3 regions of the Shewanella sp. SR43-4 genome follow, and region 1 is predicted to be linked to each of the others. Evidence: predicted binding sites of a transcription regulator. Region 1 holds the regulator's gene; each other region holds the start of a gene.

Evidence for each region. Region 1 encodes sigma-54, which starts transcription at its own class of promoters, with help from an activator protein. Its sites were predicted from a motif close to GTTGGCACGNNNNTNGNNT; they were not measured.
Region 2: the regulator sigma-54 is predicted to act here: its motif matches at 7,092-7,110, upstream of flgA (flagellar basal body P-ring formation chaperone FlgA).
Region 3: the regulator sigma-54 is predicted to act here: its motif matches at 8,787-8,805, upstream of H5123_RS12650 (DUF1328 family protein).

What each region holds. Positions count from the first base shown of each region.
Region 1 is NZ_JACJEB010000001.1:204,663-215,280, reverse strand. It holds gene H5123_RS01020 (transposase) at 1-100, opposite strand, end outside; gene mgtE (magnesium transporter) at 770-2,134, opposite strand; gene H5123_RS01010 (HPr family phosphocarrier protein) at 2,599-2,874, opposite strand; gene rapZ (RNase adapter RapZ) at 2,895-3,758, opposite strand; gene ptsN (PTS IIA-like nitrogen regulatory protein PtsN) at 3,755-4,198, opposite strand; gene hpf (ribosome hibernation promoting factor) at 4,201-4,488, opposite strand; gene H5123_RS00990 (RNA polymerase factor sigma-54) at 4,513-5,997, opposite strand; gene lptB (LPS export ABC transporter ATP-binding protein) at 6,141-6,872, opposite strand; gene lptA (lipopolysaccharide transport periplasmic protein LptA) at 6,869-7,450, opposite strand; gene lptC (LPS export ABC transporter periplasmic protein LptC) at 7,437-7,997, opposite strand; gene kdsC (3-deoxy-manno-octulosonate-8-phosphatase KdsC) at 7,994-8,560, opposite strand; gene H5123_RS00965 (KpsF/GutQ family sugar-phosphate isomerase) at 8,563-9,540, opposite strand; gene H5123_RS00960 (calcium/sodium antiporter) at 9,585-10,547, opposite strand.
Region 2 is NZ_JACJEB010000008.1:109,324-119,941, reverse strand. It holds gene flgH (flagellar basal body L-ring protein FlgH) at 1-79, opposite strand, end outside; gene flgG (flagellar basal-body rod protein FlgG) at 89-877, opposite strand; gene flgF (flagellar basal-body rod protein FlgF) at 889-1,632, opposite strand; gene flgE (flagellar hook protein FlgE) at 1,883-3,262, opposite strand; gene flgD (flagellar hook assembly protein FlgD) at 3,323-4,108, opposite strand; gene flgC (flagellar basal body rod protein FlgC) at 4,132-4,548, opposite strand; gene flgB (flagellar basal body rod protein FlgB) at 4,551-4,949, opposite strand; gene H5123_RS11065 (protein-glutamate O-methyltransferase CheR) at 5,085-5,918, opposite strand; gene H5123_RS11060 (chemotaxis protein CheV) at 5,984-6,904, opposite strand; gene flgA (flagellar basal body P-ring formation chaperone FlgA) at 7,289-7,996, shown strand; gene flgM (flagellar biosynthesis anti-sigma factor FlgM) at 8,070-8,402, shown strand; gene H5123_RS11045 (flagella synthesis protein FlgN) at 8,502-8,987, shown strand; gene H5123_RS11040 (chalcone isomerase family protein) at 9,095-9,655, opposite strand; gene H5123_RS11035 (DUF2947 domain-containing protein) at 9,817-10,296, opposite strand.
Region 3 is NZ_JACJEB010000010.1:14,159-24,776, reverse strand. It holds gene gtfA (sucrose phosphorylase) at 1-733, shown strand, start outside; gene H5123_RS12690 (LacI family DNA-binding transcriptional regulator) at 835-1,866, opposite strand; gene H5123_RS12685 (C40 family peptidase) at 2,020-2,580, opposite strand; gene H5123_RS12680 (TetR/AcrR family transcriptional regulator) at 2,672-3,256, opposite strand; gene H5123_RS12675 (BON domain-containing protein) at 3,400-3,951, opposite strand; gene H5123_RS12670 (hypothetical protein) at 4,226-4,702, opposite strand; gene H5123_RS12665 (sigma-54-dependent Fis family transcriptional regulator) at 4,969-6,333, shown strand; gene H5123_RS12660 (diacylglycerol kinase family protein) at 6,349-8,001, opposite strand; gene H5123_RS12655 (hypothetical protein) at 8,216-8,410, opposite strand; gene H5123_RS12650 (DUF1328 family protein) at 8,491-8,667, opposite strand; gene arsJ (organoarsenical effux MFS transporter ArsJ) at 8,998-10,215, opposite strand; gene H5123_RS12640 (ArsJ-associated glyceraldehyde-3-phosphate dehydrogenase) at 10,222-10,618, opposite strand, start outside.

The DNA of each region.
Region 1 (10,618 bases):
GTTTTGCTACGTCAGATAATAATCTTTGATTATTTTTGACTTCATTAATCACTTCTTTTTGTAAGTCCACTGGGTACTGTCTCGTATTTGACATATTCATGAAATAATCTCCTGCCAATTTACTTATGTTTACTAGAGCGAGTTTCCACTTCATCCCACTGGCTACAACCGAGATGTGCTAAGAAAAAAATGTTCTGGCGGCATTGTGAAATGATATTATTTACCATGACATTTATTGACTTAATGCTACGACTTCCGGTTATTTTATTCATTGCTATCTCCTACATCTACCAAGGACTACTTGTAAAATCACACTATCACTTAGTGGGTATGTGTTCTTATATGGAAAGCTTGTGCCAACTTTGATAAATATTTTTATCTGTTATTTATCAGTGTCTTATTTAAAACCTTTAACCTAGGTACTTTTTACCGACAGATTAGTTTGGTGCAATTGCACTAACTTGGTGAATAAGTTCTGCAGATGAATCGCTATCAAACTTATCGCTAGGTCGCAGTTTAGATGACAAATATGGCAGAAAAAGGTGACCTCAATGACAAAATAAAGATGGCGTTATATTGAATTTAATATTTACATGGATGATTTGAACATGATCAGAAGGGGGAGGTGAGTGCTGAGTTAACAGACTGACAATCTGTGGCTAGCGTGACCATTTGAGAGTCCGCCGCCCATAAAAGAGTCCTAAAGTAGACAGTTTTATAGACGGCATATTATTTAACCCAACTCGGGTTAAGAGATAAGAGCAATACTCTAGTGCATTAAATACAGCGTCGCTAAGCCTAAAAATGCAAATAGACCAACCACATCAGTGACTGTGGTTAATACCATTCCTCCAGCAAGAGCTGGGTCGATATTGAGCTTTTTGAGCATGATTGGAATAGTGGCACCAGCAAAGCCGGCAACTGTCATGTTAATTAGCATAGCACTGCCAATTAATCCGCCTAACGCAATGTCGTCTTTCCACAGCCACACAGCAAAAAAGACCAACACAGACCACATAATGCCGTTTAATAATCCAATGCCGAGTTCTTTGCCTATTAACCAACGTGAATTACTTTGGCCAATATGACCAAGTGCAATACCGCGGATCACCAGCGCTAAGGTTTGATTACCGGCAACGCCGCCCATGCTTGGCACAATGGTCATTAAAATTGCGATGGTAGCAAATTGCTCTAAGGTGCCTTCAAACATATTACTGACAGATGATGCTAGTAATGCTGCAAATAGATTGATGGTTAGCCATAGAGAGCGTCTCAGAGTACTTTTAAGCACTGGGCCGAAGGTATCTTCATCATCATCCATGCCTGCCATCCCCATCATGGAATGCTCGGCATCTTCACGGATCACATCGATAACGTCATCAATGGTTATTCGTCCTAGTAATTTTGCTTGGCTGTCTACGACTGGGGCAGATATCCAATCGAGTCGTTCAAATTTTTGCGCAACATCTTTATCAGACATCTCAACCGGAATACTTTCTAGTTCGGTGTCCATAATGCTGCGAACTGTGACGCTCGGATCGCATGTGAGTAAGTCGACTAATCTGACGCCACCTAAAACATGGTCATGGCGATCGACAACATATAATGTATCAGTGGTATCTGGTAAATTACCGCGTTGACGTAAATAGCGTAACACTACTTCGATATTAACATCGGGTCTTAGGGTAACCGTATCTGTGTTCATTATGCTGCCGGCAGTATCATCCGGGTAGCGCAGTGCTTGTTCTACTCTATCTCTGTCTTGGCTTCGCATTGACTTGAGTACTTTCTTATAAACCGCATCGGGCAAGCTGCGAAGAATATAAGCAAGATCATCGGTGTCCATTCCTATCGTGGCCTGGGCGAGTTTCTCTGGTGTCATGCTGCTGATGAGCGAATCTTTCAGTTCTTCACCTAATTCATCCAGGATCTCACCAGCATATTGTTGATCAATTAATTGCCATAAGACTTGTCGATTTTTTGGTGGTGATGATTCGAGAATGAGGGCGACATCGTTGGGTGACATTGCATGTAACATATTGCGAGCATGAACAAACAATCCACTGTCTAACGCTTGAGCGAGTTGATTGAGTCGTTGTTCTGTTATTTCATTATCTAGGTACTCTTTACCCATATATCAACTTCCTATTTGTCATACGAATATGATTCTGTATGTAATGATTTTGGGCAGTTTCAGTTTCTCTGTTTGGCATATTGATGCAAGAATTGTTATCTGCGGGCAAGAAATGAAATGCAGCAATAAAATCGTTGAGTGACTTGCGCCGAACGAAAGTCTGAACTGCTGATGTTGCTTTACACAAAAATTAACGTCCGATTACATCGGTGTTTGGTCAAGCGAGAACCGTGATTGAAATTGGCTACAACGCTAATATCTCTTAGGAGAACGAATACTTAATCAGCTGGGGATCCGCCGCGCGTTTTCAATATAAAGGCTAATATTATCGAGGAACTGATCGTTAACCTTCGAACAGCAATATCGTGGCAGTTTGGTTAGTATGACGACTTCATTTAAAGATGGAAATAAATAAGTGATGATGGCTTAACGATCAGTAATTAGTGAAAGTATCACTAAATAATTTAGCAAGACTCATCAAATTTAGCATTAATCAGATCACATACGGCATTTAATGCCACTTCAGCATCTGGGCCTTGGGCTGTTACTGTGATCATTTTACCTATGCCACTTTCAAGCATTAATAACCCAAGTACACTTGCTGCACTGGCGTTTTTATCGCCTTGAGTTAACGTGATACTGGCATCAAAATCACCCGCTAAAACAGCAAGTTTTGTTGCAGCTCGAGCATGTAACCCTAATTTATTTGAAATGGTTACTTGGCGTTCAAGTTTGATCATTGGCGCGATCCTATGCTCAGTTAGCTGTCAGTATCAGTTAAATTTAATTCTCTGTGGCGAGCATTAACTGTATGTTTACTGCCATGTCTAAACCTTTTTGCTAATTGATCGGCTATATATACCGAGCGATGTTGGCCACCGGTGCAACCAATGGCGATAGTCAGATAGCTGCGGTTATTACGTTCTAAATGCGGCATCCAGGTTTCAAATAAGTTTTCAATTTGCCAGATAAACTTATTCACTAGAGGTTGCCGACCTAAAAACTCTTGTACCGGTTCGTCTAAACCTGTGAGTGGTCGTAGTGCTATTTCCCAGTGCGGATTAGGTAAAAAGCGCACATCAAACATAAAGTCAGCTTCTGTTGGCATACCGTGCTTAAAGCCAAAAGACTCAAAGTTAATCACTAACTCTTTATCGACACTACCTAACAATATTTGCCTGACTTGGTCGCTTAATTCGTAAATATTCAGGGCAGAGGTGTCAATATAATGATCAACAATTTTTGCGATAGGCTCAAGTAAACGGCCTTCTAATATGATCGCTTCTTGCAGTGAAATATGATTTTTAGATAACGGGTGTAATCGACGCGTTTCGCTATAGCGTTTGAGTAGCACTTTATCATTAGAATTCAAAAAGAAGCTAATAATTTCAGTGTCATGTTCAAGTAAGGCAAGTTGATCTTGAAGGACTTTACCTTGCTCGGCAATGTTGCGTACATCAACACTAATTGCCACTAGATCATTATTACCTTTGAGCTGAGCCAGTAATATGCCAATCAGTGGTAAAGGCAAATTATCAACACAATAATACCCTAGATCTTCTAATACTCTTAGAGCAACAGATTTTCCTGAGCCTGAACGTCCCGATACTATGACAAGTTTCATGCAGTAATAACCCGATAAAGTTCTGTTGAGTCGTGAGTTTTACGAAGCTGTTTCAATATTTGCTTATCGCTTAATTTTTGAGCCACGCTTGATAGCGTGCTTAAATGCTGTTGGCACTGATCTGCAGGTACTAACAAAGCAAATAAAATATCCACGGGCTGTTTATCGATTGCATCAAAGGCAATGGCTTCTTCACATTTAATAAATATTGCGATCGGATGTTCTATGGCCGTTAATCTACCATGAGGTATCGCAATGCCATTTCCTATACCTGTGCTACCCATTTTCTCTCTCGCTAATAGGCTTTCAAAAACCTCTTGCGAAGATAGGGGTGGGTACTGGGCAGCGACTAAATTGCTGATGAGTTCCAGTACTTTTTTCTTACTGCCCGGTGTGGCACAGGTAGTGCATTCCGGCTGCAGAATGGTACAAAGTTCCATCGTTAGTGTTTTGTATACTTCTCTTTGTGTTTAATTACCTGACGGTCGAGTTTATCGATCAGGGCGTCTATTGCAGCATACATATCAGTGCTTTCTGACATGGCAAAAATCTCTGCACCATTAAGGTTGATTTTAGCTTCTGCTTTTTGTTGTAATTTTTCTACATTGAGCACAACGTGTACATTATTGATCTGATCGAAGTGTCGTTCAAGCTTTGAAAATTTACCTTGAACGTATTCACGTAAAGATTCGGTAATGTCGATATTTCTACCTGTCATATTGATAAGCATAAAAATCCTCCGTTGCTTTGTAGGTTATAAACTCTTACGTTGGTTTGAGGGCGGAATGAGCATCGCTTCGCGATATTTTGCAATCGTACGACGCGCAACGTTGATCCCCTGATCTGCCAGCAGTTGGGCCATTTTGCTGTCACTTAATGGCTTTTGCTGGTTTTCTGCTGCAACCAGTTTTTTGATAAAAGCACGAATAGCGGTAGATGAGCATTCTCCGCCATCGTCGGTGCTGACATGGCTAGAGAAAAAGTACTTTAATTCAAATAGCCCACGTGGTGTGTGCATATATTTTTGAGTGGTAACCCGTGAAATAGTCGATTCATGCATTTCTACTGCTTCAGCAATATCATTGAGTACCATAGGTTTCATGGCTTCTTCACCATATTCAAAGAAACCTTGCTGAAATTGCACAATACAATTGGCGACTTTCAATAAGGTCTCATTGCGGCTTTCGATACTCTTGATGAACCATTTAGCTTCTTGTAAATGACCGCGAATAAATTGGCTATCGGCAGAGTTTTTACTGCTTCTAGCCATGGCTGCATATTGTTGATTAACGCCAATTTTAGGCATATTGTCTGGGTTTAACTCTACAACCCAACGGCCATTCTTCTTTAGTACGGTTACATCAGGAATAACATATTCGTCATCAATAGCGGTGACTAACAAGCCCGGGCGAGGGTTAAGTGACTGGATTAAGGTGATCGCGTCACGCAACTCGTTTTCTTTGAGCTTGGTTTTGCGCATCAATAATCTAAAATCGCGCCCAGCAATTAAATCTAAATAGTCTTTAATGAGCAGACGGGCATTGTCTATATGTGGGGTTGTGTCGGCATATTGGGCTAATTGAATGAATAAACATTCGCTTAAATCTCGTGCGGCAACACCAACGGGATCAAAGTGTTGAATACGTTTTAATACCGCTTCAACTTCATCTAGTTCGACACTTTCATCACCCATGGCTTCGAGAATATCTTCAGTGCTTTGGGTTAAGTAACCGCGTTCATCAATGGCATCAATGATCGCGGTAGCAATCGCTCGATCTGTGTCAGAAAATGGTGTGAGATTTTTTTGCCACTCTAAATGCTCATATAAGCCTTCAGTCGTTTCACCTTGGAATGGCATATCATCATCGCGCATGCTAGCGCTGCCTGAACCTGACATTGGTGAGGCGGTGTACACTTCATCCCATGTGGTATCCATAGCTAAATCGTCCATGGTTTCTTTGGTCATGGATTCTGCTGTGTCGACTGTTGAGGTGTCTTTTTCTATATTGACCACGCTGTTGTCACTAAAGTCGGTGTCCGATTGGTCGCGACTTTCTTTTACTGAGTCTTTTGCTTGAGAAAACTCATCTTCTATTTCAAGCAATGGGTTTGAGTCCAATGCTTGTTGGATTTCTTGCTGTAGCTCCAATGACGATAATTGCAGTAAGCGGATCGCTTGCTGCAATTGAGGGGTCATGGTTAAGTGTTGACCCATTTTGAGTTGGAGTGACGCTTTCATTTACCGCTTATCCCTAGATGATTTCCATAAAAATGACAATCTCGAAAACTGTAATCGATTGTCACATACATCAATGACATTTAACGCTATTTAGATATCGTTCAATGAAATGAGTTAGATAGACTAAAAGGCCAGTAAAGTAACTATAGCTTGAATTGTTCACCTAAGTACACAGCCCGAACTTGTTGATTACTCAATATCTCATCAGGTGTGCCTTCGGCAATTAAATTGCCCTGGCTGACAATATAAGCGCGCTCACAGACGTCTAAGGTTTCACGTACGTTATGATCGGTAATTAATACCCCTAAGCCGCGGTTTTTAAGCTGTTGAATGATTTTTTTTATGTCGATGACAGAAATAGGGTCAACCCCCGCAAAAGGCTCATCGAGCAAAATAAATTTAGGATTAGCGGCCAGCGCGCGCGCTATCTCTACTCGACGACGTTCCCCACCAGACAACGACATGCCTTGGCTGTCGCGAATATGAGTGATATGGAATTCTTCTAATAAATGCTCTACCTGCTCAATCCGTTGGTCGGTAGTGAGTTCTTTGCGAGTCTGCAATACGGCCATAATATTGTCGTATACGGTCAGTTTGCGAAAAATACTGGCTTCTTGCGGCAAGTAACCAATCCCTTTGCGAGCTCTAAGATGCATTGGGTCGGCGGTTAAGTCGTCATCATCAATTAAGATCCGACCTTTATCGCTTTGCACTAAGCCGACAACCATATAAAACGTGGTTGTTTTACCTGCACCATTGGGGCCTAAAAGACCAACAATTTGGCCTGTTTTAACGGTTAAACTCACATCTTTAACAACCTGACGAGTTTTATAGCTTTTAGCTAGATTTTCAGCCGTTAGGGTTATTTGGGTCATGGTTTGATCTGCTTTTTAACAGGAATTTCAGGGAGCTTTTGCTTTGGTGCAGTCTCGTCTTGGAAATTCTCAGGTTGAATAATAGTAATAACGCGATCTTTCCCTGTACCAGTACTTTCAGCAATCAGCTCTTGAGCGTTAATGTTGTACTTAATACGGTTACCGGTTACTTGGCTACCAGATTGATCCAGTTTGGCATTACCTGTCAATGTCAGTGTAGTGGTAGCAAGATCATAGCTTATTTCGTTGGCACTGGCGGTACCAATTTGACCGTCGTCTAACTCTTGTGAAAACGTTGCAGGGTTGCCTATAGCGATGAGTTTTTTACTGGTGCTGTTTTCGGGAGTAAACGCCCGTAACTCATCAGCATTAATGTTAATAGTGCCTTGAGTAACGGTAACAGGACCATTAAAAACAATTTGGTTATTTTTAATGTCAGCAGACTGGCTTACTGAGGCAATTTTCAACTCTTGTTGAAGATCACCTTGTTTCGCTATGGTAGGTAAACTCAGCAGGCAAAATATGCTGCCAAATAACATAACATTGGCGTGAGTGTTGAGGCGATTAATGTGGCTCATATGTTCCTTCTACCTGGCTGAGTAGCGATAATTTTTGCGAATTCAAGTCAGCATGTAGACCTAAACCTTGAATAATAAACCCTTTACCTTTGATGTACACCATCTCTTGTGAGGTGCCGATCATAGTGGTTAAATCCACCGAAACAGCTTGGGTACTGAGTGACTGCAGGGGTTCTTCTATATTAATGGCATCAATAATAACATTATTTTCTAATATGACTTGGCTGGTATTTTTATTCAATTGGCCTCTATCTGCGCTTAATTGCCATTGCGCTTGGCCGTTTTCAGGGTAAATGAGGTAAACAGGTTTAGTAAAGTGAGTAATGTCACTTGAGGCGTAATGCTCCATGTGTTCGGCACTGACTCGACTAGCAATTAAACCGAGTTTATTAAATTCTGTGGTGCGTAGGTTATCCGCTACAAAGTCTGGACGTTCAATACCACGAACTTTCACAGCATCCATTTCACTGCGTTTTATTTGCGCTTGCCAGTAGAGGAAAAAAGCAAGTCCAAAAAAAGCCACAATACCTAGAGTGATTCTATTCATATACTCATACCATGAGCACTGGCAAATTTATCTTGGCTTAAAAGCAGTAAATCAGTGAGTTCTCGTAACGCGCCATGGCCACCATTAAGAGAGGTGGTCATATGGCAATGTTGCTTAACAAATGGGTGCCCGTCACCGACACACACGGCAAGACCAACTGCTTTCATAACTGGGAGATCTACCATATCATCGCCAATATAAGCGACTTCGTCTGCGCTGACATTATACAGTGATAGGAGTTGTTCAAATGGCTCAAACTTGTTATCAATACCTTGATAAATATGTTTAATACCTAACGCGGTCATGCGAGTTTCGACAATCTTTGATTTGCGGCCAGTAATGACGGCAACGTGCATTCCGCTTGTCAGGATAGATCGAACACCATAACCATCGCGAGTATGAAACGCTTTGAGTTCTTCGCCAGCGTTACTGAGATAAATACGGCCATCTGAAAATACCCCATCGACATCACAGATTAACAGTTTGATTTTTTGAGCGCGTTGCCAAATATCATTGCTGATAGGGCCGTAAAATCCTTGGTGGCTGGTGGTTGATTCTGACATGATTAAATGACTCCCGCTTTAACCATATCGAGCATATTTAATGCCCCGATCGGTTGATGTTTTTCATTGACTACAATCAGTCCGTTAATACTTTTCTCATCCATAATTTGCAGTGCTTGTGCCGCTAGAATACCGCTAGGGCAGGTGACACAATTCTGGGTCATTACCTGAGCTATCGGAGTGGTGCGAAGGTTGACTTCGGCGTCGATAACTCGGCGCAAATCGCCATCAGTAAAAATACCAACCAGTGTTGTTTCGCTGTCGACAACAGCTGTCATACCAAGGCCTTTTTTGGATATTTCATACAGCGTTTCAGTAATACAAATATCATTATGCACTATGGGTAAATCATCGCCTTTATGCATAACATCATCGACTTTTAATAATAATTTTCGCCCCAGAGATCCACCAGGGTGTGACAAAGCAAAATCATCTCGAGTAAAGCCTTTGGCTTGCAATAAGGCAATGGCTAATGCATCACCCATTGCTAAAGTTGCTGTGGTACTCGAGGTTGGTGCCAACCCTAACGGGCATGCTTCTTCTTGTACTTCAATGCACAAATGGATTTTAGATAAACGCGCCATATTAGAGTCTGGTTTACCTGTTACTGCGATAACCGGTACGCCCATTCGCTGTATTACTGGCATTAATGTCAGTATTTCACTCGATTCACCTGAATTAGAAATGGCAAGCACAATATCGTTTTTAGCCAATGCGCCTAAATCACCATGACTTGCTTCACCTGGATGAACAAAAAATGCCGGTGTACCTGTGCTGGCAAAGGTCGCGGATATTTTATTACCAATATGCCCCGATTTCCCCATGCCCATAACAATCACTTTGCCTTTGCACTGCAAGATGAGTTCACATGCTTGACCAAACTCAACTGAGTCTACATATTGATATAAATTATCTAGGGCAGCCTTTTCAATATCAATGACTTTACGGCCCCACTGACGAAATTGAGTTTGATTTACCATACGGTTCTCTCTTTTAGCTGAATACTTTACCTTCATGCCCCAATCTAGTGAGACTGAAATACAATCACTTGGTACGCAATAAAGGTGATTAATAATAGTGTGCCATGCCAACGAGTCAGTTGTTGCTTAGCGCCACTTGATAATACTAAAACGGCTAATGCTGCACTGGTGCCTAATACCATGTAGAAGTCTCTGCCGCTGGCCGATGTATCGATTTCCCCGGGGGAAATTAACCCTGGCAATGCCAACACAGCAAGAATATTAAATAAGTTCGATCCAACGATATTACCAATGACAAGATCGTGTTCTTTTTTTAACACGCCAGCAATGCAGGCTGCTAATTCTGGTAGGCTTGTCCCTACTGCAATAATGGTTAAACCGATGACAAGATCGGACAAACCATAAAACTTTGCAATACCCACGGCACCATCAACCATCCAACCAGCTGATAGCGGGAGTAATATAATACCGACTGTAAGCCAAATGATAGCATGAAAGGTTGGTACATCTTTAGGGATCTCAGAGTCCATTTCAGTATCTAAGCTGTCGGTGGTTTTATCATGAGTTGCTTGCCAAATAAAATATCCCATTAACCCTAAAAGGGTTACAAGCAGCATGATACCTTCTACTCGTGTTAATACATTATCATGCAAGGTAAAGCCTGCAAATACAGTAGCTGCGAGCATAATAGGTATTTCACGTTTTAAGGTTTGTGAGCCTACGCTAATCGCACCCAGTAATGCGGTTAATCCTAAAATTAAGGTAATGTTAGCTATGTTAGAACCTAGGACGTTACCAATCGCGGTGTCACGCATGCCATCCATTGAGGCTGTGGCAGCAACAAACATTTCAGGAGCAGAACTCCCCATCGCAACAATAGTGAGTCCAATTAACATGGGAGGTAAGCCTAAATTACGCGCAAATGCGGCAGCGCCATAAACAAATCTATCCGCACTCCAGACTAAAACTGCAAGGCCGACGACTAACATTAGGATATTAACTAGCATGTGATTCCGATAGTGGTAATTAATTGACGAGCATTTTCGCTGGATTTGTATCAAATTGAAAGCATTGCCCA
Region 2 (10,618 bases), on a different contig from region 1:
CATCAGCAATCGGTTTCTTGGGCGTAGAACTGCACCCAGCCAATAACAATACTGACGCTAACGCAATGTATTTAATCATGTTAGCTCCTTAGAGATTCTGATTAATATAAGACAGCATCTGATCAACCGCCGAGATAACTTTGGAGTTCATCTCGTAAATACGTTGACCTTGAATAAGGTTAACCAATTCTTCTGTCACATTAACGTTAGAGGTTTCCAATGCGCCTTGGCGGATAGAACCTAAACCGTCTTGTGATGCAGTACCTTGAATAGGCGTGCCACTCGCACCTGTTTCGGTGTATAAGTTTTGCCCTAATGGATCTAAACCAGCAGGGTTAATAAAATCGGTCATGGTTAACTGGCCAATAATCTGACTGGCAGCTGTACCTGGGGTTTGCACTGACACTTCACCCGAGGCCGACACCGTAATACTGGTGGAGTTTTCTGGAATAGTGATAGGCGGTTGAACCACATAACCAGAACCTGGTGTGACGATTTGGCCGGTATCATCTAAGCTGAACTGGCCGTTACGAGTGTAGGCTGCTGTACCATCTGGCATTTGCACCTCAAAAAAGCCCGAACCTTCAATCATTAAATCTAATGAGTTATCTGTGGTCAGCATGTTGCCTTGGGTAAACATTTTTTGCGTGGCAACCACTTTAGTACCCGCACCAATGTTTAAACCATTAGGTAACTTGCTATTGTCTGAGCTAATGCCACCAGCTTGGTTAACCGTTTGATAAAGAAGGTCTTCAAATACTGCACGACTTTTCTTAAATCCCACGGTACTGGCGTTAGCCACGTTATTTGAAATAACCGCAATATTGGTTTGTTGGGCGTCGACACCGGTTTTACTTATCCATAACGCTGGATGCATAATAATTACTCCTAACTAATTCTCATCAAGGAAGTGGACGCTCGATCAATCTCTTCAGCGTTCTTCATCATTTTGACTTGCATTTCGTATTGACGTTGAATATCAATCATGGCGACCATTTCATGCACAGAATTAACATTACTGCCTTCGACCGCACCACTTTCAACTTGAACCCCTGGGTCGTTTGGCGCATTGCCACCGGCAATAAGACGAAATAAACCATCTTCACCGCGCATAAGGTTTTCGTTACCAGGATTAACTAACTTAATCCTTCCGACCTCTTCTATTACCTCTGCGGTTGCCCCTTGAGGGCGTACAGAAATAATACCGTTGGCCGAAATCTCTATTTTTTCAACTGGAATGGGTAACACAATGGGACCTGAAGCGCCCATAACGGGACGATCACGGCTATTTAATAACAAGCCGGTACTGTCAATTTTTAGACTACCAGCGCGGGTATATGCCTCGGAACCATCAGCCGCCTGCACAGCAAGCCAGCCATCTCCTTTAACCGCAATATCAAGATCGCGACCAGTAGTTTTAACGGGGCCGCTATTAAAGTTACTGCCTGGGCTTTCCATCATCGAAAATACCCGTGTAGGCAAACCTTCACCAAATGCCTGCATTGAACGGGCTTGGACCATGTCAGCTTTAAATCCATCAGTATTCGCGTTAGCAAGATTGTTCGCACTCACTGCTAGGGCATTCATCCCTTGCTTTGCGCCGCTCATGGCAATATAAAGAAATTTGTCCATTTTTTGCTCCGTCAAACTTTCTGCAAAAACACTATATACACAGAATAAGCAAGCATCATGCCAACGATTTTTAAGTGAGAGGATTGAGATGTAACTGTATGAATCAGTTAATCAATAAAATTAATGGGTAGCGCATGAGTGTCAAAAAAGCTTCTATCGACACGAGGGGTGTAATAACGGGGACAAGTAACGAGGTGGAAAAGGCAAGGTGTTGCCGTAAACGGCAACACCTATATAGCCTAAGGATCATTTAGCGGATCTGTAATATCGTTTGGTTCAAGGTATTGTTAACTTCAAGCGTACGTGAGTTAGCTTGGAAGTTACGCTGAGCTGAGATTAAATCGACCAGCTCAGTGGTTAAATCAACGTTTGACTGTTCAAGTGCAGAAGAGCGAATACTACCAAATGTACCACTATTTGCCTCACCAGCTAATGCCGCGCCGGAACCTAAACTGGCTTTCCAAGACGTATTACCCACCTGAGTAAGACCTTGCTCATTAGCAAAACGTACTAATGCCACCCGCGCTAACGGCACAGTTGAACCATTACTATAACTAGCGGTAATCAGACCGTCAGACCCAATACCAACATTGGTTAATCGCCCTACGGTAATACCATCTTGAGTCAATTCAGTGACTTCAAATGGAGAAGCATACTGAGTTGGATTATTAAATTTTATCGTAAGTGTTTGAGTGCCGTCGGCTCCAGGGCCCAAAGCACCTGCACCGCCAGAACCTAATGCTTCAGTGGTAATGTTAGCCGGATCACTGCCAGTATAAGCACCTACAGAGTTAAATTTAAGCACAGCTCCTGACCAGACGCCACCTAATCCATCGGGATTAGCAGCAGATGCTGTACCCGTCGCATCAGCAGTGCCATCACCATTGGTATCTGTTGAATAAGTACCAGCGCCAGCCGCAACATCAACGGGGTCGCCATCAACTGCATAAAAGGCAACCCAATTACTTTCACCTGTAAATGAACCATTGGTCGGTTTAATAAAATAAGTGGTCATAATGTGCGATTCACCTAATGAATCGTAAATCGTCACCGAGGTAGAATTATTAAACGTATCAGAATCAGCAGGATTAAAATTAGCTGGGTCTAATGCGGTTTCCCCCACATTAAGGTTCATTTGCAAACCAACATTTCCGGTTTGCACAGGGCTACCCGCAGTGTCTGGGATCTTAATCGGTTGAGTTGTGGTTAAACTCACAGAAGTCGAGTTACCATCTTCATCAACAGGGAAACCTTGTAAAAAGTTACCCGCTGAATCGACCATATAGTTGGCCGAGTCAACTTTAAATGCCCCTGCACGGGTATATGACTGATCTTGCGACCCTAACTCAGACGACGTAACAAAGAAACCACCGCCACTGATCGCCATATCCAGTGAATTACTGGTAAATTGCAAACTACCTTGATGAAATTGCTGTGCCACTTGAGTGGTGGTTGCTCCACCACCGACAGCAGTTTTACTGTTCGAAAAAATAGAATTTGCGTACACATCAGCAAACTCAGCTCGTGACTCTTTGAAACCAATAGTATTCACGTTAGCGATATTATTCGCGGTTGTATTTAAGTCTTTTTGCGCGGCAGCAATACCACTCAGTGCAATGTTAAATGACATAGTTCACCTCTCACAATTAATTCATTTATCAATAAAGCCAATAATTCAATACAGGCCTTACTATGTTTCAGATACTGCGAGTACGTCAGATAACTTAATTCCGCCTACTCCACGCAAATTCAAAATGGCCCCAGTCGCCGCTGTGCCCAATGACACACTTGTCACATGTGCATAAGTTGATACCGCTAAATCTTCTGCGGTGCCATCAACTTTACCGCTGGCCTTTATCGAGTAATTACCCGCTTTAACGGGTTGGCCATCCTTACCTAAGCCATCCCATGTCACATCAACATTGCCGCCTTTACTGCCATCAACATTAAAACTCTTGATCAGCTGCCCCGACTCATCTTCAATTTTCACCGTAATCGTTTCAATTGCAGATGGCGTACTGATCACGCCTTTAATCTCAGGGCTTTCAGTAGAAATTGCCCCGGTATCAGAAGGGATAAGCACTTTTCGACCCACTAAGCCTGATGCTTGTAACGCTTGGCTAGAACTCATTACCGTATTGAGGTTAAGGATCTCATCATTCAAATTTGAAATACCATCAACCGTCGAAAACGATGCCATTTGGGCAATCATTTGATCATTATCAACCGGTTTAAAAGGATCTTGCATAGACAACTGTTGACTGAGTAAAGCAAAAAAATCTTCTTGCTTTAACATCTGATCTTTTGATTCAGGGATCGCACTTTCTTCAGGTAATCGAATTCCGTCAAGGAAAGGGTTCCCAGTAGTAGTGCTGGTTGTATTTGTCTGTACAGAACTTTTCGTGGTAGCACTTGTATTTGATGTGCTACTGGATTGTTGCGGTAAAGACTGACTGTAAGAATTAACGAGGCTCATTGTTACCTCCTTGAATAATCATACTATTTACCCATCCTTAACGTCTGTTGCAACATAGACTTAGTTGCATCAGCCACCTGAACGTTCATTTGATAAGAGCGTGATGCAGAAATCATATCGGCCATTTCTTCCATCACATTGACATTCGGTTTATAAATAAAACCATCACCATCAGCCATTGGATGATCTGGCGAGTATTCTTTTATTAATGGTTTATCACTTTCAACAATGCCTTTGACGTTAACACCCGGCGAACTATTTTGCTGGCTATTAGCTTTAAGCATTTCAGCCTCAAAAATGGGATGACGTGCTCGATAAGTTTTATCAACACTGCTTGATACAGAATCCGCATTGGCAATATTACTGGCAGTGGTATTCAAACGCACTGACTGCGCAGACATACCAGATCCAGACACATTGAAAATATTAAATAAACTCATGATTAATCACCCCGCAAAGCTTTACGCATGCCATTAAACTTACCTTCAAGGAAGCCTAATGACATTTGATATTCGAGCGCATTTTGCATAAATGCTGATTGTTCTTTCTGCGTATCAACAGTATTACCGTCACCTGTATCGGCTTGATTTGGAACACGATATTGGACATGTTGTTGACTTAACGCTGTTAAATCGAAATGTTTTTCTGTGGTTTGACTCATGCTCAAACCCTTCTGATGTGAGCTTGCTGCTTGCATAGCAGAAGCAAAATTAACATCTCGAGCTTTATAATGAGGAGTATTGGCATTGGCGATGTTACTTGAAATCACTTCAGCTCTTTGAGCTCGTACGCCCAAAGAATATTGGTGAACACCTAATGCATTATCGAAATTAATCGCCATAAAATTGCCTCCATCAGCTAACTGATAGATATAAAGCAAAGGTTATGCCAACAATTTTTATAATGGGAGAATAAAATAAAAAAACTAACATGCCGACGAGCGTCGGCATGCGGTGAAACTAATTAACTGTTTTGGCTAGGTTTTTTTCTGGTAATAGATACCTGGATTACAGCGAACCATATTAAACTCTTCGGTTAACCCCGCAAGAGATTCTGACGCACCTAAGAATAAGATACCTTTAGGATTAAGTGCGGCAGCAAATTGCCGCAAAATGGTAGCCTTTGCCTCTGGCGCAAAATAAATCAATACATTACGGCAAAAAATGATATCGAACTTGCCTAATAAGCTATAACTTTCAAGTAGGTTGTGTGCTCTGAAGTTCACTAAACGTTTTACGTTATCTTTCACTTTCATATTGCCAGACGGTAAAGCATCAAAAAACTGACGTTTACGCTCTTCAGACAAACCACGAGCCAGAGCTAAACCATCATATTCAGCATTCTTACAACGCTCTAACATAGAAGGTGATAAATCTGTTGCCTGAATTGTCACGCCGCCAGGTAAAGCACCAGGTTTACGCTGTTGATATTCCAACACTGTCATAGCTAAAGAGTAAGGTTCTTGCCCAGATGAGCAAGCAGCAGACCATATTTTTAATGGTCGGCCCAACTTGCTGTATTCAGGCAATAAAGAATTACTCAGCAACTCAAATGGATAACGGTCTCGAAACCATAAGGTTTCGTTAGTAGTCATCGCATCTATCACTTCAGCGCGTAATTGACGCTCTATCGGTTTCATCGACTTTTTAACCACCTCAGATAGAGAAGGCAAATTATGCTTTCCCATCAGTGGCGCTAAGCGGCTACGAACTAAATACTGTTTGTTCTCACCTAACACAATACCGCTATGCTGCTCTAAAAACAGCCTAAATTGATTGTACTCTGCTTCAGCAAGTGATTTATCTGTCACATTATCTTCCTAATATGTTTGCCGATGAGCCGACCGAACGTTCAATATTATTCAATTCTAAACAATTATAAACTCAAATGTTTGTTAACCGCTGCGGCTAATTCATCGGGGTTAAACTTAGCAATAAAATCGTTAGCCCCAACTTTTTGTACCATCGCTTGGTTAAACACACCACTTAACGATGTGTGCAGTACGACTTTTATATTCTTTAACTTTGGATTATCACGAATTTCTGCTGTTAGAGTGTAGCCATCCATTTCAGGCATTTCAATATCAGAAATAATCAACGGAATTTCCACTGATACATCATCCATTTCTTTGGCAATATTTTTCAACATCTCTAACGCTTCTCTACCATCTTTGGCAGTATCGATTTGCAGATTTAAAGACTCTAACGAACGAATAATCTGTTTACGTGCCACTGCAGAATCATCAATAACCATAATATGATAATGCTGTTCTCTATCAATCGTTAAAGTTTCGTTGAGTTCTTGACTGATCGAAGTCTTAACCGGTGAAATTTCATCAAGAATTTTTTCAACATCCAAAATCTCAACCAACTCGCCTTCTATCTCTGTCACTGCGGTTAAATATGAAGAACGACCAGAACCTTGTGGAGGCGGCATAATTGCCTCCCAATTCATGTTGATAATACGTTCAACAGAACTCACTAAAAAGCCTTGAATGCTTCGGTTGTATTCGGAAATGATAATAAAGCAATTTTCAGTTGATGTCAGTGGACGACCACCCGTTGCAGCACTTAAATCGATAACAGAAATCGTTGCGCCACGAATATGAGCAACACCTTTAACATAACGATTTAATTTCGGTAAGGTTGTCAGTGGTGGGCATTGTAAAACCTCTTTCACTTTGAACACGTTAATCCCAAACCGTTGGCGGCCGTTAAGCCTAAATAATAGTAACTCGAGTCTGTTTTGCCCGACAAGCTGAGTACGTTTATTGACTGAATCTAAAATGCTCGACATAACACGACCTTGTAGTTAACTGTCACCCAAAAGGATAAAAATTGTTCATTAAAATTATAGTAAACCCAGGTTCAACACAATACGTTAGCTGATTACGTCTAGCTCATTTATCGCTAAAGACCTACCAACCTTGAGTGTAAACCATCAACAACCCAGCGAATACTTATCTATTCATTAAATTAAAAAAGTGGGCATACAACTTGCTTTAATTTGTATTAATTAACTCACACACTGTGAGCTGACACTTTTTTGACGGAGACATAATGAAATTATTATGTCATCGGTACATATTTTTTAGCTTATTGTGTATGCAGAGATAGCCCGCATATTTTCCGTTTTTAAAAGTATAGGTGTATTCTGGCAAAACAAGCTAGTATCTTCATTATGAAAGTATTTTTTTTATGTTTATTATGTTCAATAACATTTTTTTTGCCAGCATTTGCCAGCGAAGAGATAATAACACCCTCACTATCGACCATTTATGACTTAGCTAAAGAGACGATAGAAAAAAAAATCGAAGCAGACTCAAAAGCTAAGGTCGAAATCACCCCACAAAACCTTGAAGGTCGTGTCAATCCTCCGCGGTGCTATCCACCGATAACGGCTGAGCTTGCCAGTGAACGAGCGATTAGTCGCAATAATATGGTAAAACTGAGCTGTAATAGTCCAGACTATGACTACCCATGGCAGATGTATCTCTCAGTTCGAGTTGAAATTCAATACCCCGTTGTCGCGGCAAACCAGATACTGTCACCAGACCAAATTATTGACCAACAACATTTACACATTATGTATATTGATCAATATAGTCTAAAAGGCCAATTTTTTTCAGATATCAACTCATTAATTGGTTCAAGAGTAAAACGTCGGGTTGCGAAAGACTCACCAGTCTTAAGTAATAACCTGTGTTTTGTTTGCAAAGGAGACACGATTTCTATTTATGCTAAAACCGCTAATATTGAAATTAAAACCCTTGGTGAAGCTTTACGGGACGGTAATCTCAATGACGTTATCAGAGTAAAAAATAGTAATACGAGCAAACAATTTGATGCAGTTGTAATTGGCATTGGCGAAGTTGAAGTAAGAATGTAAAATAGAGTTAAAGTTTTTTCCTGGACTGCCGATAGCCTGTTTGGAAAACCTGATAATTACGCTGGAGCCTCCCATGGCAATTGACATTAAGCATAACACTGCTACTAATACACAACTGCGCACTGCACGTGAAACGCAGTCTAATACCAAATCTGATACTGCTGCTGTGGCGCAAAAAACAGCGACTCCAGTTAAAACTGATTCGGTTAGCATTACCTCTCAAGCTCAACAGCTTCAGGGCGCGCAAACTAAAATGGCATCATTGCCTGAAGTAGACCAAAAAAAGGTCGCTGAAATTAAACTCGCTATCTCTGAAGGACGATATAAAGTCGACCCAGAAAAACTTGCGGCTAATATTGCTAGTTTTGAAGCAGAGCTAGGCAGTCTATCATTTGACAAAGAGTAACCGTTAAACGTTACTCTTTAATTTGCTTTAACAACACTAGAATAATAGGTGCGCATTTGCATCATAGAGAAGTGTTAGTTAAAAAAACAAGAGTAACTTATGACACAAGTAAACGTACAATCCTCAGGACAATCCATCGATCCGCAAAACAAGCAATTACTCACAGAACTGCATACTTTGCTTGATACGCAAAATCAGACGTTAGTTCAACTAAAACAGCTGATTTCAGCAGAGAAAGCTGCGTTAGAAAAGCAAGACGCCGATCAATTATTGGCACTTTCCAAAGATAAAACCCAGTGTTTATTCAATATGAAAACCACTGACGAAAAACTGGCTAATCATCCACACCACACGCTGATCACTACAGATGTTGAACTGGCACAAAAAGTAGCTCAAGCAAAATCGATACTCGCTGAGTGCAAAGACATCAATAGCCAAAATGCCAGTTTAATTGAGCTCAATATCGCCAGCCTCAATAGATTCGCACAAGCATTACAAGCTAGCCGCAACGCTTCAAGCTTGACCTACAATGACAAAGGCAAAACGTCGACCATTTCAACGCTAGGGAATGACTTTTCAGCCTAGCGTTAAAATCTTGGTAGCAAGCCATACGAGCGATGACACGCGATAACAAACCAAGTGCCACCTTGAGCGCAGTGCTCGCTTGTTATCGTTTCTTCCTAGCAGGAGATTTATTGAGCGAGCATGGCCCCAAGTAAACTTTGTTGCGCAGGATGTTCACCTAACCAAATCTTAAGTAATGCCTGACGAAATGCTTCACCAGCAATATCCCCCTGAGCCTTGCCATTTTTAATGCTGCTGACGCCCTTGCCTTTTTGAGTCACAAAAGTGAATCGATCACCTTCAACAATCTCGTCAGCAAACAACTGGGTAAAATGTTCAATATCTTTGGCGATAGAATGAGTGTCTCCGTCGGTAGCAGCATCAAAACCGTCAGTAATTGCATCACGCATTTTATCTGAGGTAATCATTCCAGAGGTAATGGTTAACTGTATAACCGCAATCGGCTGCGCCAATACATCATCTAAGGTTTGCACTTTTGTCGGTAAATACAAACTGCCCACATATAAGTCAATAAAAAACTTGCTGCGCACTCCTGCGCCATTCAATATTAATGGTTGCTCAGCAACCGTCATTTGCTCAACCACATCAATATCGCCAATCACTTTAGCGTGCGCGAATGACGGCAGCATCAACACTAAACTCATACCCATTAAAGCTAATAACTTCATATAAACTCTCTAAAAAAACGCCACAAAAATAACCACAGAAAGAATAAAAAGTGGTTTTATGCCTGGCAATATATACCGCAACCAAATCACATACTAAAACTCAGCGATTAACCGTTAATAGCTTATTTGCCGAGTATTGCACTTCGAGGTTGCATTAGGGGTTAACCACGAACACCTAACTTAAATTGGCCATTCTGATTAAACATCAACGCTTGCTTGTGCTTAGGTGAAATTAAAATTGGACCATCATCGAAAAACAAGAAGCACTTCCAATTGCGCACAAAGACATCCCAACGCGTTTCAATGATTTGGTACTTTTCATAACAAAAATACACCACCACATCATCAGGCCATTGAATATGTGTACTAACAGCTTCAGGCATAGCGTTGTCCAGAGAGTCCCACGCCGATTGCCAATGTTCTGTTGCCGTCCATGCGTCTTGCTTTATTGGCCAATCGCCTTTCTCAAATAATTCCGCCCGACTGCTCTTATTGCTTATCCACTTATCCCACACTTCCATGGCACTTTTATCGGTCAGTGGTTTAATCAAAGCCTTATCATCATCTGATACAGGCAAATCTTTATGGTTAAAAATCCACTTACGCTTATAAAGATCAAACGGAATATATGAATGTGACAAACAACTGCTCCTAGCAATAAAAAATGAAGCACAATTATAGCGCTAAAGCCGATCAGACTGCGATAGTGATAAACACAAATGATGAGATGATTTGTTAAAAAGATTAATGCTGTAGTTAAAAATATTGATACGAGTAAATATCTTAATTCTGGTAAGGGACAATGAAATAAATCAGATGATGAGAAAAGACAGAGAATGAGCATAGGAGTAGTTTATATGGTCTCCCCACAGGTGAGTTTGGTTGACTTTAACCAAAGTTAACCAAAATTAACTAAATGTTATTTATCAACATCTTAAATCGATAATTACATTTTTGACATTA
Region 3 (10,618 bases), on a different contig from region 1:
GGTGTACGACTTTGCGCTACCGCCATTGATCCTTCACAGCCTATTTAGCCAAGATGTCAGTGCATTAAGCCACTGGCTATCCATTGCACCACGCAACTGTGTCACAGTATTAGACACTCATGACGGTATTGGTATTATCGACGCTGGCCCTGTCGGCAATAAAGCAGGTTTATTAACCGCTGCAGAAATTGATAACCTAGTTAATCGCATCCATAGCAATAGCAAAGGTGAAAGCTTACAAGCAACGGGCGCGGCAGCCAGCAATGTCGATCTATATCAAGTTAATTGCACCTACTACGATGCGCTTGGCCAAAATGACATTGATTATTTAATCGCTCGAAGCGTACAATTTTTTGCTCCAGGTATTCCGCAGGTGTATTACACCGGTTTATTGGCTGTGCCTAATGCCATGGAATTGCTGAATCAAACTCAGGTAGGTCGTGACATTAACCGCCCTTATCTACAGGTAAGCGACATTCAAACCGCGATGCAAAAACCGGTTGTTAAAACGCTATGTGAGCTGATCACTCTTCGCAATAATGTCGATGCCTTTAATGGTGAGTTCACCATGACAAACCAGGCTAATCAGTTAACTCTTTCTTGGGTGCATGGCGACAGTTCAGCCAAGTTAAGCGTGAACTTTGCCACTAAAGAAACCCATATCAACATAGTTGCAGCGCAACAATCGACCCACATTGTGCTGGCCGATTTATTGGCCAAACATAGCAAATGATCTGACGGGTAATTTAAGCTCAAACGTAAATAAGGCGCCTATTAGGCGCCTTATTTGTATCAACATATTTGTATCGAAATCGTCCGGTCATCAATATTACATCAACAACTGCCACCACGTGACAATTCATAACCTAACACTTCAGCATGATGGGCATCAGCAATAAACATTTCAGCGGCTTTACGGCCTTTTTGTTCTGAATACTGGAACACAGTCGTCAGCGGCGGGATCGCCCGAGTACCTTCGTCAATACCATCAAAACCCACCACTCGAACATCTTGTGGGATACGTAAACCTTGTTGGATTGCCTCGCGCATTAAACTCAAAGCAATTAAATCACTCATGCACAAAAATACATTCGGACGCGGTACACAATTAAGCGCTTCTTTGGCAGCTATGGTTGCAAAGTCGGCATTACTTTCAGGGATATTCCAAATGCGGTCATCACCAAGCTTAACCCCTGTATCACCAATGGCATCCAAATAACCTTGCAAACGCTGATGCGCTACAGACGTGTCAATTTCCATAGAATGAATATCATACACGCGGCAGGTTAAATGGGTATCAAGCAAGCGTAATCCAAGAATTGCGACCTGATCTAGCTCAGATTGAATCGCCAACTTAGCCACTTCATAGGCACCGGCTTTATTATCGATACTCACCGAAGCACTACGGTGAATATTAAAGTCGACCGTTACCACTTTTTTACGGATTTTTTTCAATTGCTCTGCCAATAAACGGTTACGGGGGCGACCATAACAAATAAAGCCATCGACAAAATCATTGACGCCATTCACATTGTCAGAGCTACCAGAAAACAACAGTAAATTAATTTTATGTTGCTCGAAAACGGCCGCAACACCTTTCATAAATTTACTGGCCACAGGATCTGATACCATGTATTCAATACTGTCCGACAACACCAATGCGACCGTATCAAATTTACCACGCCTTAAAGATTGCGCGGCTTTATTAGGTCCAAAATATCCTAGCTCGTTGCAGGCAGCGAGAATGTCTGTGCGGCGTTTTTCCGACAACTGATCTGGACGATTAAACGCATTAGATACCGTCGCATTCGACACACCTAATTCTTTGGCAATACTTTTTAAGGTCCAATGCTTGGAGTCTGGCATAACGGGTCCGTTTACGTCGTGGTTTTAGCCTAAACAGCTATTTATAACATGAATATATCGATGCTAAGCGGTGAAAACAACCCAAGCAATACTTCAAATGCAGGCCTAGGGTTGAAGCAAATAAACGGCACCAGCTGTTAAACTGCTGCTAAATTATAAATGGTCTTGCTGTTGAACATGTTCGACCAAACTGGCTATCGACATGTTTTGTTCAAACGTTGGATTGTCTATGCGTTTTGCAAACCAGAAACGAGGCTTCCAATAGATATTATTCAAACTCGAAATTTTTACCCCTTTTTTAGTCGAGGCATGTAAAAAACGATCATTGCCCATGTAAATACCGACATGATGAACCGTCCGAGTGGTTTTAAAAAAAACTAAATCGCCGGTTTGTAACTGGCTGCGCGGCACGTCTTTACCCAAAGTCCCCTGTGAATTCACTGTACGAGGTAGTTTGTCGCCGACAATGTTCAGGTAGGCCAAATACACAAACCCTGAACAATCTACGCCATTTCGGCTCAGGCCACCTAAACGATATGGCGTACCTTTCCATTGATTATGAAAACTTAACAGGCTTGACTCGCTCCACTTGGGCGCTGCTTGCTTAAGCATGGGTGGAACTACCACAGGCTTAGGTGCGATAACCACTTGCGGACTAGACGCACATGCCGACAGCAGTAAAACCAAACAACTAAGTAATAATCTTTTAGCCAATTAACCCTACTCCAAACACCGAAAAAACCGCTCTATATAGCAATATTGTTTTCACAATACACGCTCAAAATCACTGCAGCAGCACTTGAATCTATCGAGTCATCATCTGCATACACTGCACTAAAGCTCGCTTAGCAGCCATTTTATCGACTTTAATTTGGCAGCGTAGCATAGTTCCTTGCCAGTTCGCCCAAAAAACACTCGCTAGTGTTAACGCTGGCAAGTCTGTACGGATATGGCCTTGCAGCTGCCCCTGCTCGATAAGCGCACTCAATAAGCCCAACCATTGATCATAAAGGTGGTTTAAGGTTTGATGCAATAAAGGCGCTTTGCTACTGACTTCAACCATCAAGTTACCCATTAAACAGCCACGAGGCTCACTGCCACTAAACAGCTCATCAATGAGTTGATGATACCCATTAAGCATTGTTGATAAATTAGTTTTAAAATTTACGCTTGAATCGATAGCAATAGGCTGAATACGTAATTGAAAATAATGTTCGGCAACGGCTGCCGCAAACGCCTCTTTACTGGCAAAGTAATGGTAAAAAGACCCTTTAGGAATACCGACCTCGTCGAGAATTAATTTAATGCCCACGCCACTATAACCGTGTAACGCAAAAAGCTTTTCGCCTACGGCGCATATTGATTGTCTACTTGCTGCACTTTTGTTCATTGAGCCTCCATTTCAATGACAGGATAAACAAGAATAGACCAGTCGGCTAACTTTAGTTGCTAATAATCAAAATATAGTGACTTATTGCCTATTTTAGGCATAAAAAAACCAGCCCAAAGGCTGGTTTAAAGATTATCAATAGATTACTGAGTGACACGTAACTTATTAACAACATCTTTTACGTCATCAGTATTTTTGGCAATCATTAAAGCTAAATCACGTTCAGCATCACTCGATACCGAACCTTTTAATGTTACCACGCTATTTTTGACCTCAACGTCAATATCGGTACCAGATACGTCGGCTGAGAATAATAGTCGCGTTTTGACTACGGTAGCGACTTTTGAATCGGTGAGGGTTTTAGCGAGATCATTAGTGTCTTTATCGCTATCAGGCTTCATTACCGACAATTCATTATTGACGTCTTTAACGCCATCTAAGCTTTTCACTAATTCTCCGGCAAGTGCCTTATCAACACTACTGTTAACTTTACCTGTTAGGGTCACATTGCCATCATGTACGTCAGTATTAATATCGAATGAATTCAAATTAGTATTTAACAAAAGTGTGGTTTCAGCTTTACCATCGATCCACGCATCTTTTGCATCATCTTGCCAATCTTGTGCTGCACTTGCACCGAATGCCATTGAACCTAACATGATGCTCATTACTACAGATAATGTGGTCTTTTTCATAAAGATTTCCTCCGTTGTTAATATCAAGGATTATAATGCGCGAATCATGCCAACAATTATAACCACATGTAAAATAACAACTAATTAAATTTTTTCATTGCTATGATGACTTTTAATAGTAATGTTATCGGACTTTTTTACCGATACTAGGTAAATTTTTCCTCATGGCAATCAAGAGTGGCTTAACCTCGACTAGACTTAAAAGGTGACGAAGCGAACATCAACAAAAAACGCCTGAGAATCAACATTATCAGGCGTTTTTATTACCCGCAGACTAATTACCTGCAACGGAAAGGTGTTTCATGGTATCAAAACTCATCTGTAGCCAAGCAATGCCTTCGGCAAGTTGCCCTGCGACACGCTTATTTTTAGTTTTTTTAGCGGCGTACTTTAATTGAGTTAATACTTGTTGCTCAGTTTCAACCAATACTGCAATCACCTGCGGTAATGGTTTATCCTGTATCAGGTGTTCAGCCTTAGCATAGTGTTTATATGAAGATTGTTGGTGAAAGGTTTTACTGTCCATAGGTCTTGCTTGGCTGGATCGCATCAACGTAAATAATGGTGTTAAACGCGTTAGCATGCATTTTCTAATGTCAGCCATATGGATAAAAACCCGCTTAATGTTGTAATCGTCGGCCCCTAGTATTGCTTGGGCATAAAATTGCTCGCCCTCTTGGCATAAATCAATCGCTTCATGCAAAAGCCACACATCGGACTCAACTTGTTCGTCTCGAGTATATGATTTCAACGCAAATCCTCCTGTATTCGATAATTTAACTAGTACTTTGCTCTATAGGTTGTATAACCTATAGAGATCCAGCACATATTATGTAAGCAAAGCCTAAACATAAGCACGTCTGCACATGGACAAAATTTAATTAACCATCTGATTATTAGTGTTATTATAATATTTTGTTACACGTTAATGGCCTAACAACACTGAATGATTGTCTTTAGTTGTCACACGACACCCGAGACAAACATTGGACTACATACCACAGGGAGTGAATCGGCATGCCACGTCCAACACTTTTTTACCATTTACACCGTCAAGAAGGTGAAGCTCGTCTACTTGCTTTACCAAGTAGCCAGCACTTTAATAAGATTGCCAGCTCAGTTGACCAGTCCTGGTTAGACCAACTGAAGAGTAACTCAATAGACGTTGCTATCATTGAACTGTCACAATTAAGCCAACAAGAATACGCTGAGCTAACTGACAGTTCGATAATGTCTGATATTGAGCTCATCTTCTTAACCGAAGGTAAGCCAAACCCCAACTTAGATCATTTAATGTCAAAAACGGCTGGTTATCATTTTCGCCAGCCTTACGATGCTGATGTGATTAACGACACGCTAGAAGACTTTGCCCGAGACTTCAAATCGCAATCGACTAAGCAAAAACAGCCTTTTTCGAGTGAACTAGACCAATATGGTTTATTGGTTGGTTCATCGCGTGCGATGCACAAGTTATATCGCACTATTCGTAAAGTCGCTGTCACCGAGAGCAACGTGCTCATCGTTGGTGAAAGCGGTGCAGGTAAAGAGCTCGTTGCCAATACTATTCATTTGGCTAGTCATAGAGTCGACGAACCCTTTATCGCAATTAACTGTGGTGCATTAAGCCCTGAACTGGTCGACAGCGAACTGTTTGGCCATGTAAAAGGCGCTTTTACTGGTGCCCATCGAGATCACCGTGGTGTATTTGAGCAGGCAGAAGGCGGCACCTTATTTCTTGATGAAGTAACCGAAATGCCGTTAGAACACCAAGTAAAATTACTACGCGTACTCGAAAATAATGAATATCGCTCGGTAGGCTCACAACATCTTAAAAAAGCCAATGTTCGTATTATTGCCGCCACTAACCGCGATCTAGCCGACGCTATTGATGCGGGTCATTTTCGCGAAGACTTATATTTTCGTTTAGCGCATTTTCCCATCCAAGTGCCACCATTACGCAACCGTAACAACGACATAAGTGGACTCGCACAGCACTTTTTGGCATATCGAAACACAGCTGAAAAACTCACAAAAATGTTTTCAGATGATGCTCTTAACCTGATCCAACAACAAAAATGGCCTGGTAATGTCCGCGAATTGAAACACGCTATTGAACGTGCATATATTCTGGCAGAAAACGAAATTTTACCGAGCCATATCATGGTGTCATCGCTAGAACCTTCAACAGAGCCGTTAACTGACGGCGTACAAATACCTGTGGGCATGCGCCTCGACGAACTAGAAAAAGCTGCAATTTATCAGGCCCTTGATGAATCTATGGGCAATAAAAATGAAACTGCAAAACAATTAGGTATCAGCGTTAAAACCCTTTATAACAAGTTAAGTAAATACCAAGACCAAACGAGTCCTGACGAACCTTAACAGCGTGCTAAGTGATTAAATGTGTTTGCTCGCTTGAGGCAGCAACACATTTAATGACTTAGGTTTAACCTTGATGCATAAATCTTCAGACTCAAATAACTCACCATCAATAACATATTTGCACAACGAGTCCGTGCTCAACTGAATCGTCTTAGCTTGCTCATGATGAATTCCACTCTGCTGATCATCTTCACGCTCGCCTGTTAATCCGGCAAATAATAGCTCGGTCATACTCAATAATTGTTGTGGTGATGTCTCACTGGACTCAATCCAAGTAATGTCTAACAAACCATCGGTAATATTGGGTTCACCATTTCCTTGGGCTAATACACTGGTGAATGGCGCCGCATTGGCAATCACTAAACTCGTGGTGTTAATCATTTGAATGTCACCACTATCAAGCTGTAATTTCATCGACAAAGGCTGATTTTCATCTATCGCCTCCCACAAACCATTAAGGTAAGCCAACTGTCCGAGCTCATTTTTGCGGTCGCGATCGGCTTTCTGTATCATTTTCCGCTCAAAGCCCAAGCCCGCTAGCAACAACATCAATTGCTCATTACACATGGCAGTATCTATGCGCTGAGAATAACCTTGAATCAAAATATCAAGCGCTTGCGATACCGGTACTAACTTACTGGTGATACCAAACAAGGTGTGACTAAGTGCATTAGTGGTGCCCATAGGAATAATACCTAGATAAATATCACTGTCGACAATCACCGATGCAACCTCGTTAACTGTGCCATCTCCACCACAAGCAACAATAATATCAGCACCCTGTTTTTTGGCATGTTCGGTTAGTTGCACCGCAGACTTGTCTTTAGTGGTATATAAGACTTCAAGCTGAAAATAATCGCTCAAGGTTTGAGTTATATGATCGGCTTCATCATGCCACTTACCGCCACCTGACACTGGGTTCACAATCAACCAAGCACGTTTATGGATATGAATTTGATTCAGGCGATGCATTTTTTCGACGGCCGCTAACTGCCATTTATTTAACCGCGCGGTTTGACGAATACTACTGATAGATTTCAGCACATCATTAACATTACGATTTTGCTCACGGCACACTAAGTAAGCGGCTAGCACTAACACCGAACGCCCTCGACCTAATGCACAATGTACTACGACATTTTTGCCATTACTGACTTGGTTATGTAACCAATTAATCGCTTGATTTAACTGTGCGACGCTAGGTACGCTGTGATCCAATACCGGAATATTTAAATAGGCAATATTTTCATCAACCAGAGTCCACTCTAATGCATCAAATTCTGCAGTAACATCTAAAATAGCATCAATTTTCTCATGCTTAAGTCGGTCAATATCGCCCGAAAACAACCGGCAGGCTAAATACAGCTGCTTATCAATTTTTTGTATTGCAGGAACTTTGTCATTTTTTCTCGCCCAGGCGTTATATAGCTGGCAACCCAATAAAAACGGAATAAAGCTCCAACCTATATACCAAGGAATACTGCCATCTTGGCGTTTACGGAAAATACCTGCACTATTAAACCAATACGCCGAACTCACCAAGCCTAAAGATAATGCAAGCCACGCAAAAACAAGCTTAAGTAACACATAAGGAAGCGCCACACATAAGCACGCAGCCAATAACGTACCAAGGGTATAATAATATTTAATATGGATACGGGTGAGCATTGTGGTCCTCCTTTTTTAAAAAAAGCAGCACATGAGTGCTGCTTAAGACAATACTTATCACTATAACTATCTAATCACTTCGCGCCACGCTCTTAAGCATTCCACATTGACTTATATGAGTTTAAACAAGTCGTGACCTTTGACATCAATGTACTTTACGTTAATAACCTAACGGCTCTGAACGGATTAAATAGTTAATCAGATTGCACTGTATTTAACAGTCTGGATCTTCTGACTTCATGCCTTCTTTTACATCTTCACATGCATCTTCAACAGCATTACCAGCATCTTGGATCATTTCATCCACTTTTTCACCAGCATTCTCAGCTTTGTTGTCTGAACATGCTGATAAACCAGCCGTTAAAAACACCATTAAACTTGCCATTGTCAGTAATTTTAATAATTTCATATTCATCTCCTAGATGATGGTTGTAATCGAATAACGTTTTGTCGCTAACCTTAACTCGGCTTCAGAGCTCAGGTTACCTACTATGCTCGGGGACCTTTACCTCTAATCGCACTGGATAATAATGAAATCACCAGTAATACAATAAAGATGAAGAAAATAATTTTGGCGATCCCTGCTGCGGCTCCAGCAATACCAGTAAAACCCAATAGTCCTGCTATAACGGCTATAACTAAAAACATTAATGTCCAGCCCAACATAAAAACCTCCTTGGTGTACGATTTACAGTATGGTGCGTGATGTGCTAATCCTTTTGATATCGACCTCATACCTAACCATCTGAGAATTAACCATTTACACAACGACTATGTTTTTACTAATGCCAACATCGTGCCAACAGTAAATAAAAAATTAAAGCTATGATTATAAAGAATTTAATTTCATATCGAAAAATGAGCTATGGAAGAGCCACAGACTTGTAGGCACTTTTTACCGATGTTTCCGGTAAGAGTTTCAGATACTAGCGAACCAGTATCGAAAGGAGCAATGAAAAAGAATCAACATAAGCGCCGCCAGAATAACACCAAGCATTACAACGTATACGGCAGCTTAAATGATATTAATGTTGCTAGCGCTATAAAGCCACTCGATATCCACAAACAAGCTTCTAAACCGTATATTTGATACACCAACCCCGAAAGAACGGTGCCGATAAGACGTCCCATGGCGTTGGCCATGTAATAAAATCCCACATCAAGTGACACGCCATCATGACCTGCATAACTAACAATCAGATAACTGTGCAGTGACGAGTTAATGGCAAACACAGCGCCAAATAGCATTAATCCGGCAATTAATGTCACGTGGATATAAAAGTTAAAGTGCAACGCAAGAGCAATAGCAGCAGGAATAAGTAATAAGTAGCCAGCCCATACAAAGGCTGCGCGTCCTGTTGGTACTTTGCCATGTTTTTTACCAGTAACATAAGGCGCAAATGACTGGACGATGCCGTAGCCAATCACCCAACTCGCCATAAAACCGCCCACCCACCAATGATCCCATTCAAATGTCACCGCTAAAAACACTGGTAACGCCACCACAAACCATACATCTCGAGCACCAAACAAAAACATTCGTGCTGCCGACAACAAATTAATCGCCGGACTTTTGGAAAAAATATCGATAAATTTAGGTTTGTTTTTCGCTTTGCCTAAATCCGCTTTTAAGCTCAATAGACTCATCACCCACACACAAGCTAATAAGGCTGCCATCAACAGCACTGCACCGCGAAATTCAAATAGCGTGAGCAAAATGCCACCTAAAAAGAACCCCAGTCCTTTTAACGCATTTTTAGATCCAGTAAGAATGGCCACCCATTGATACAACTTGCCCTGCGCATCACTAGGCACCAACATTTTAATCGCACTCTTGGCGCTCATTTTATTGAGGTCTTTAGCAATACCCGACAAGGCTTGCGCAACCATGACATACATTATGGTCAACATGTCCGCTGGTACGGCCAACATAGCTAGCGCAACTATTTGTAACCCTAAGCCAATGTTCATGGTGTTATTTAAGCCAAGCCTTGCCCCTAGCCAACCACCGACAAGATTAGTGACGACGCCAAAAATCTCATAAAACAAAAACAACATCGCGATATTGAACGGGCTGTAACCTAGCTGATGAAAATACAGCACCACCAGCATACGCAGTGCACCATCGGTTAAGGTAAATGCCCAATAATTACCAGTGATTATTAGATATTGCTTAATGTGAGATGGCAATGTACTGAAAGTTAACAGCCCCATGTTAGCTTATTCCTTGTCCGCCAAACCTACTTTGCGCGCAAGCTCAGCGGTGCGGTTAGCGTAACCCCACTCATTGTCGTACCACACATACAGCTTAACTTGGGTATCATTAACCACCATAGTCGATAAGGCATCGATAATACTTGAGCGTGGATCGGTTTTATAATCGACCGACACTAATGGGCGCTCTTCATAACCCATAATCCCCTTAAGTTCGCTATCAGCTGCTTGCTTCAAAAGCTGGTTTACTTCTTCTGCCGTTGTGCCTCGAGCCACTTCAAACACACAATCGGTAAGCGATGCATTGGCTAGCGGCACCCGAATCGCATGGCCATTTAACTTGCCTTTCAATTCAGGAAAAATATGAGTAATAGCAGTAGCAGAGCCGGTGGTGGTTGGAATT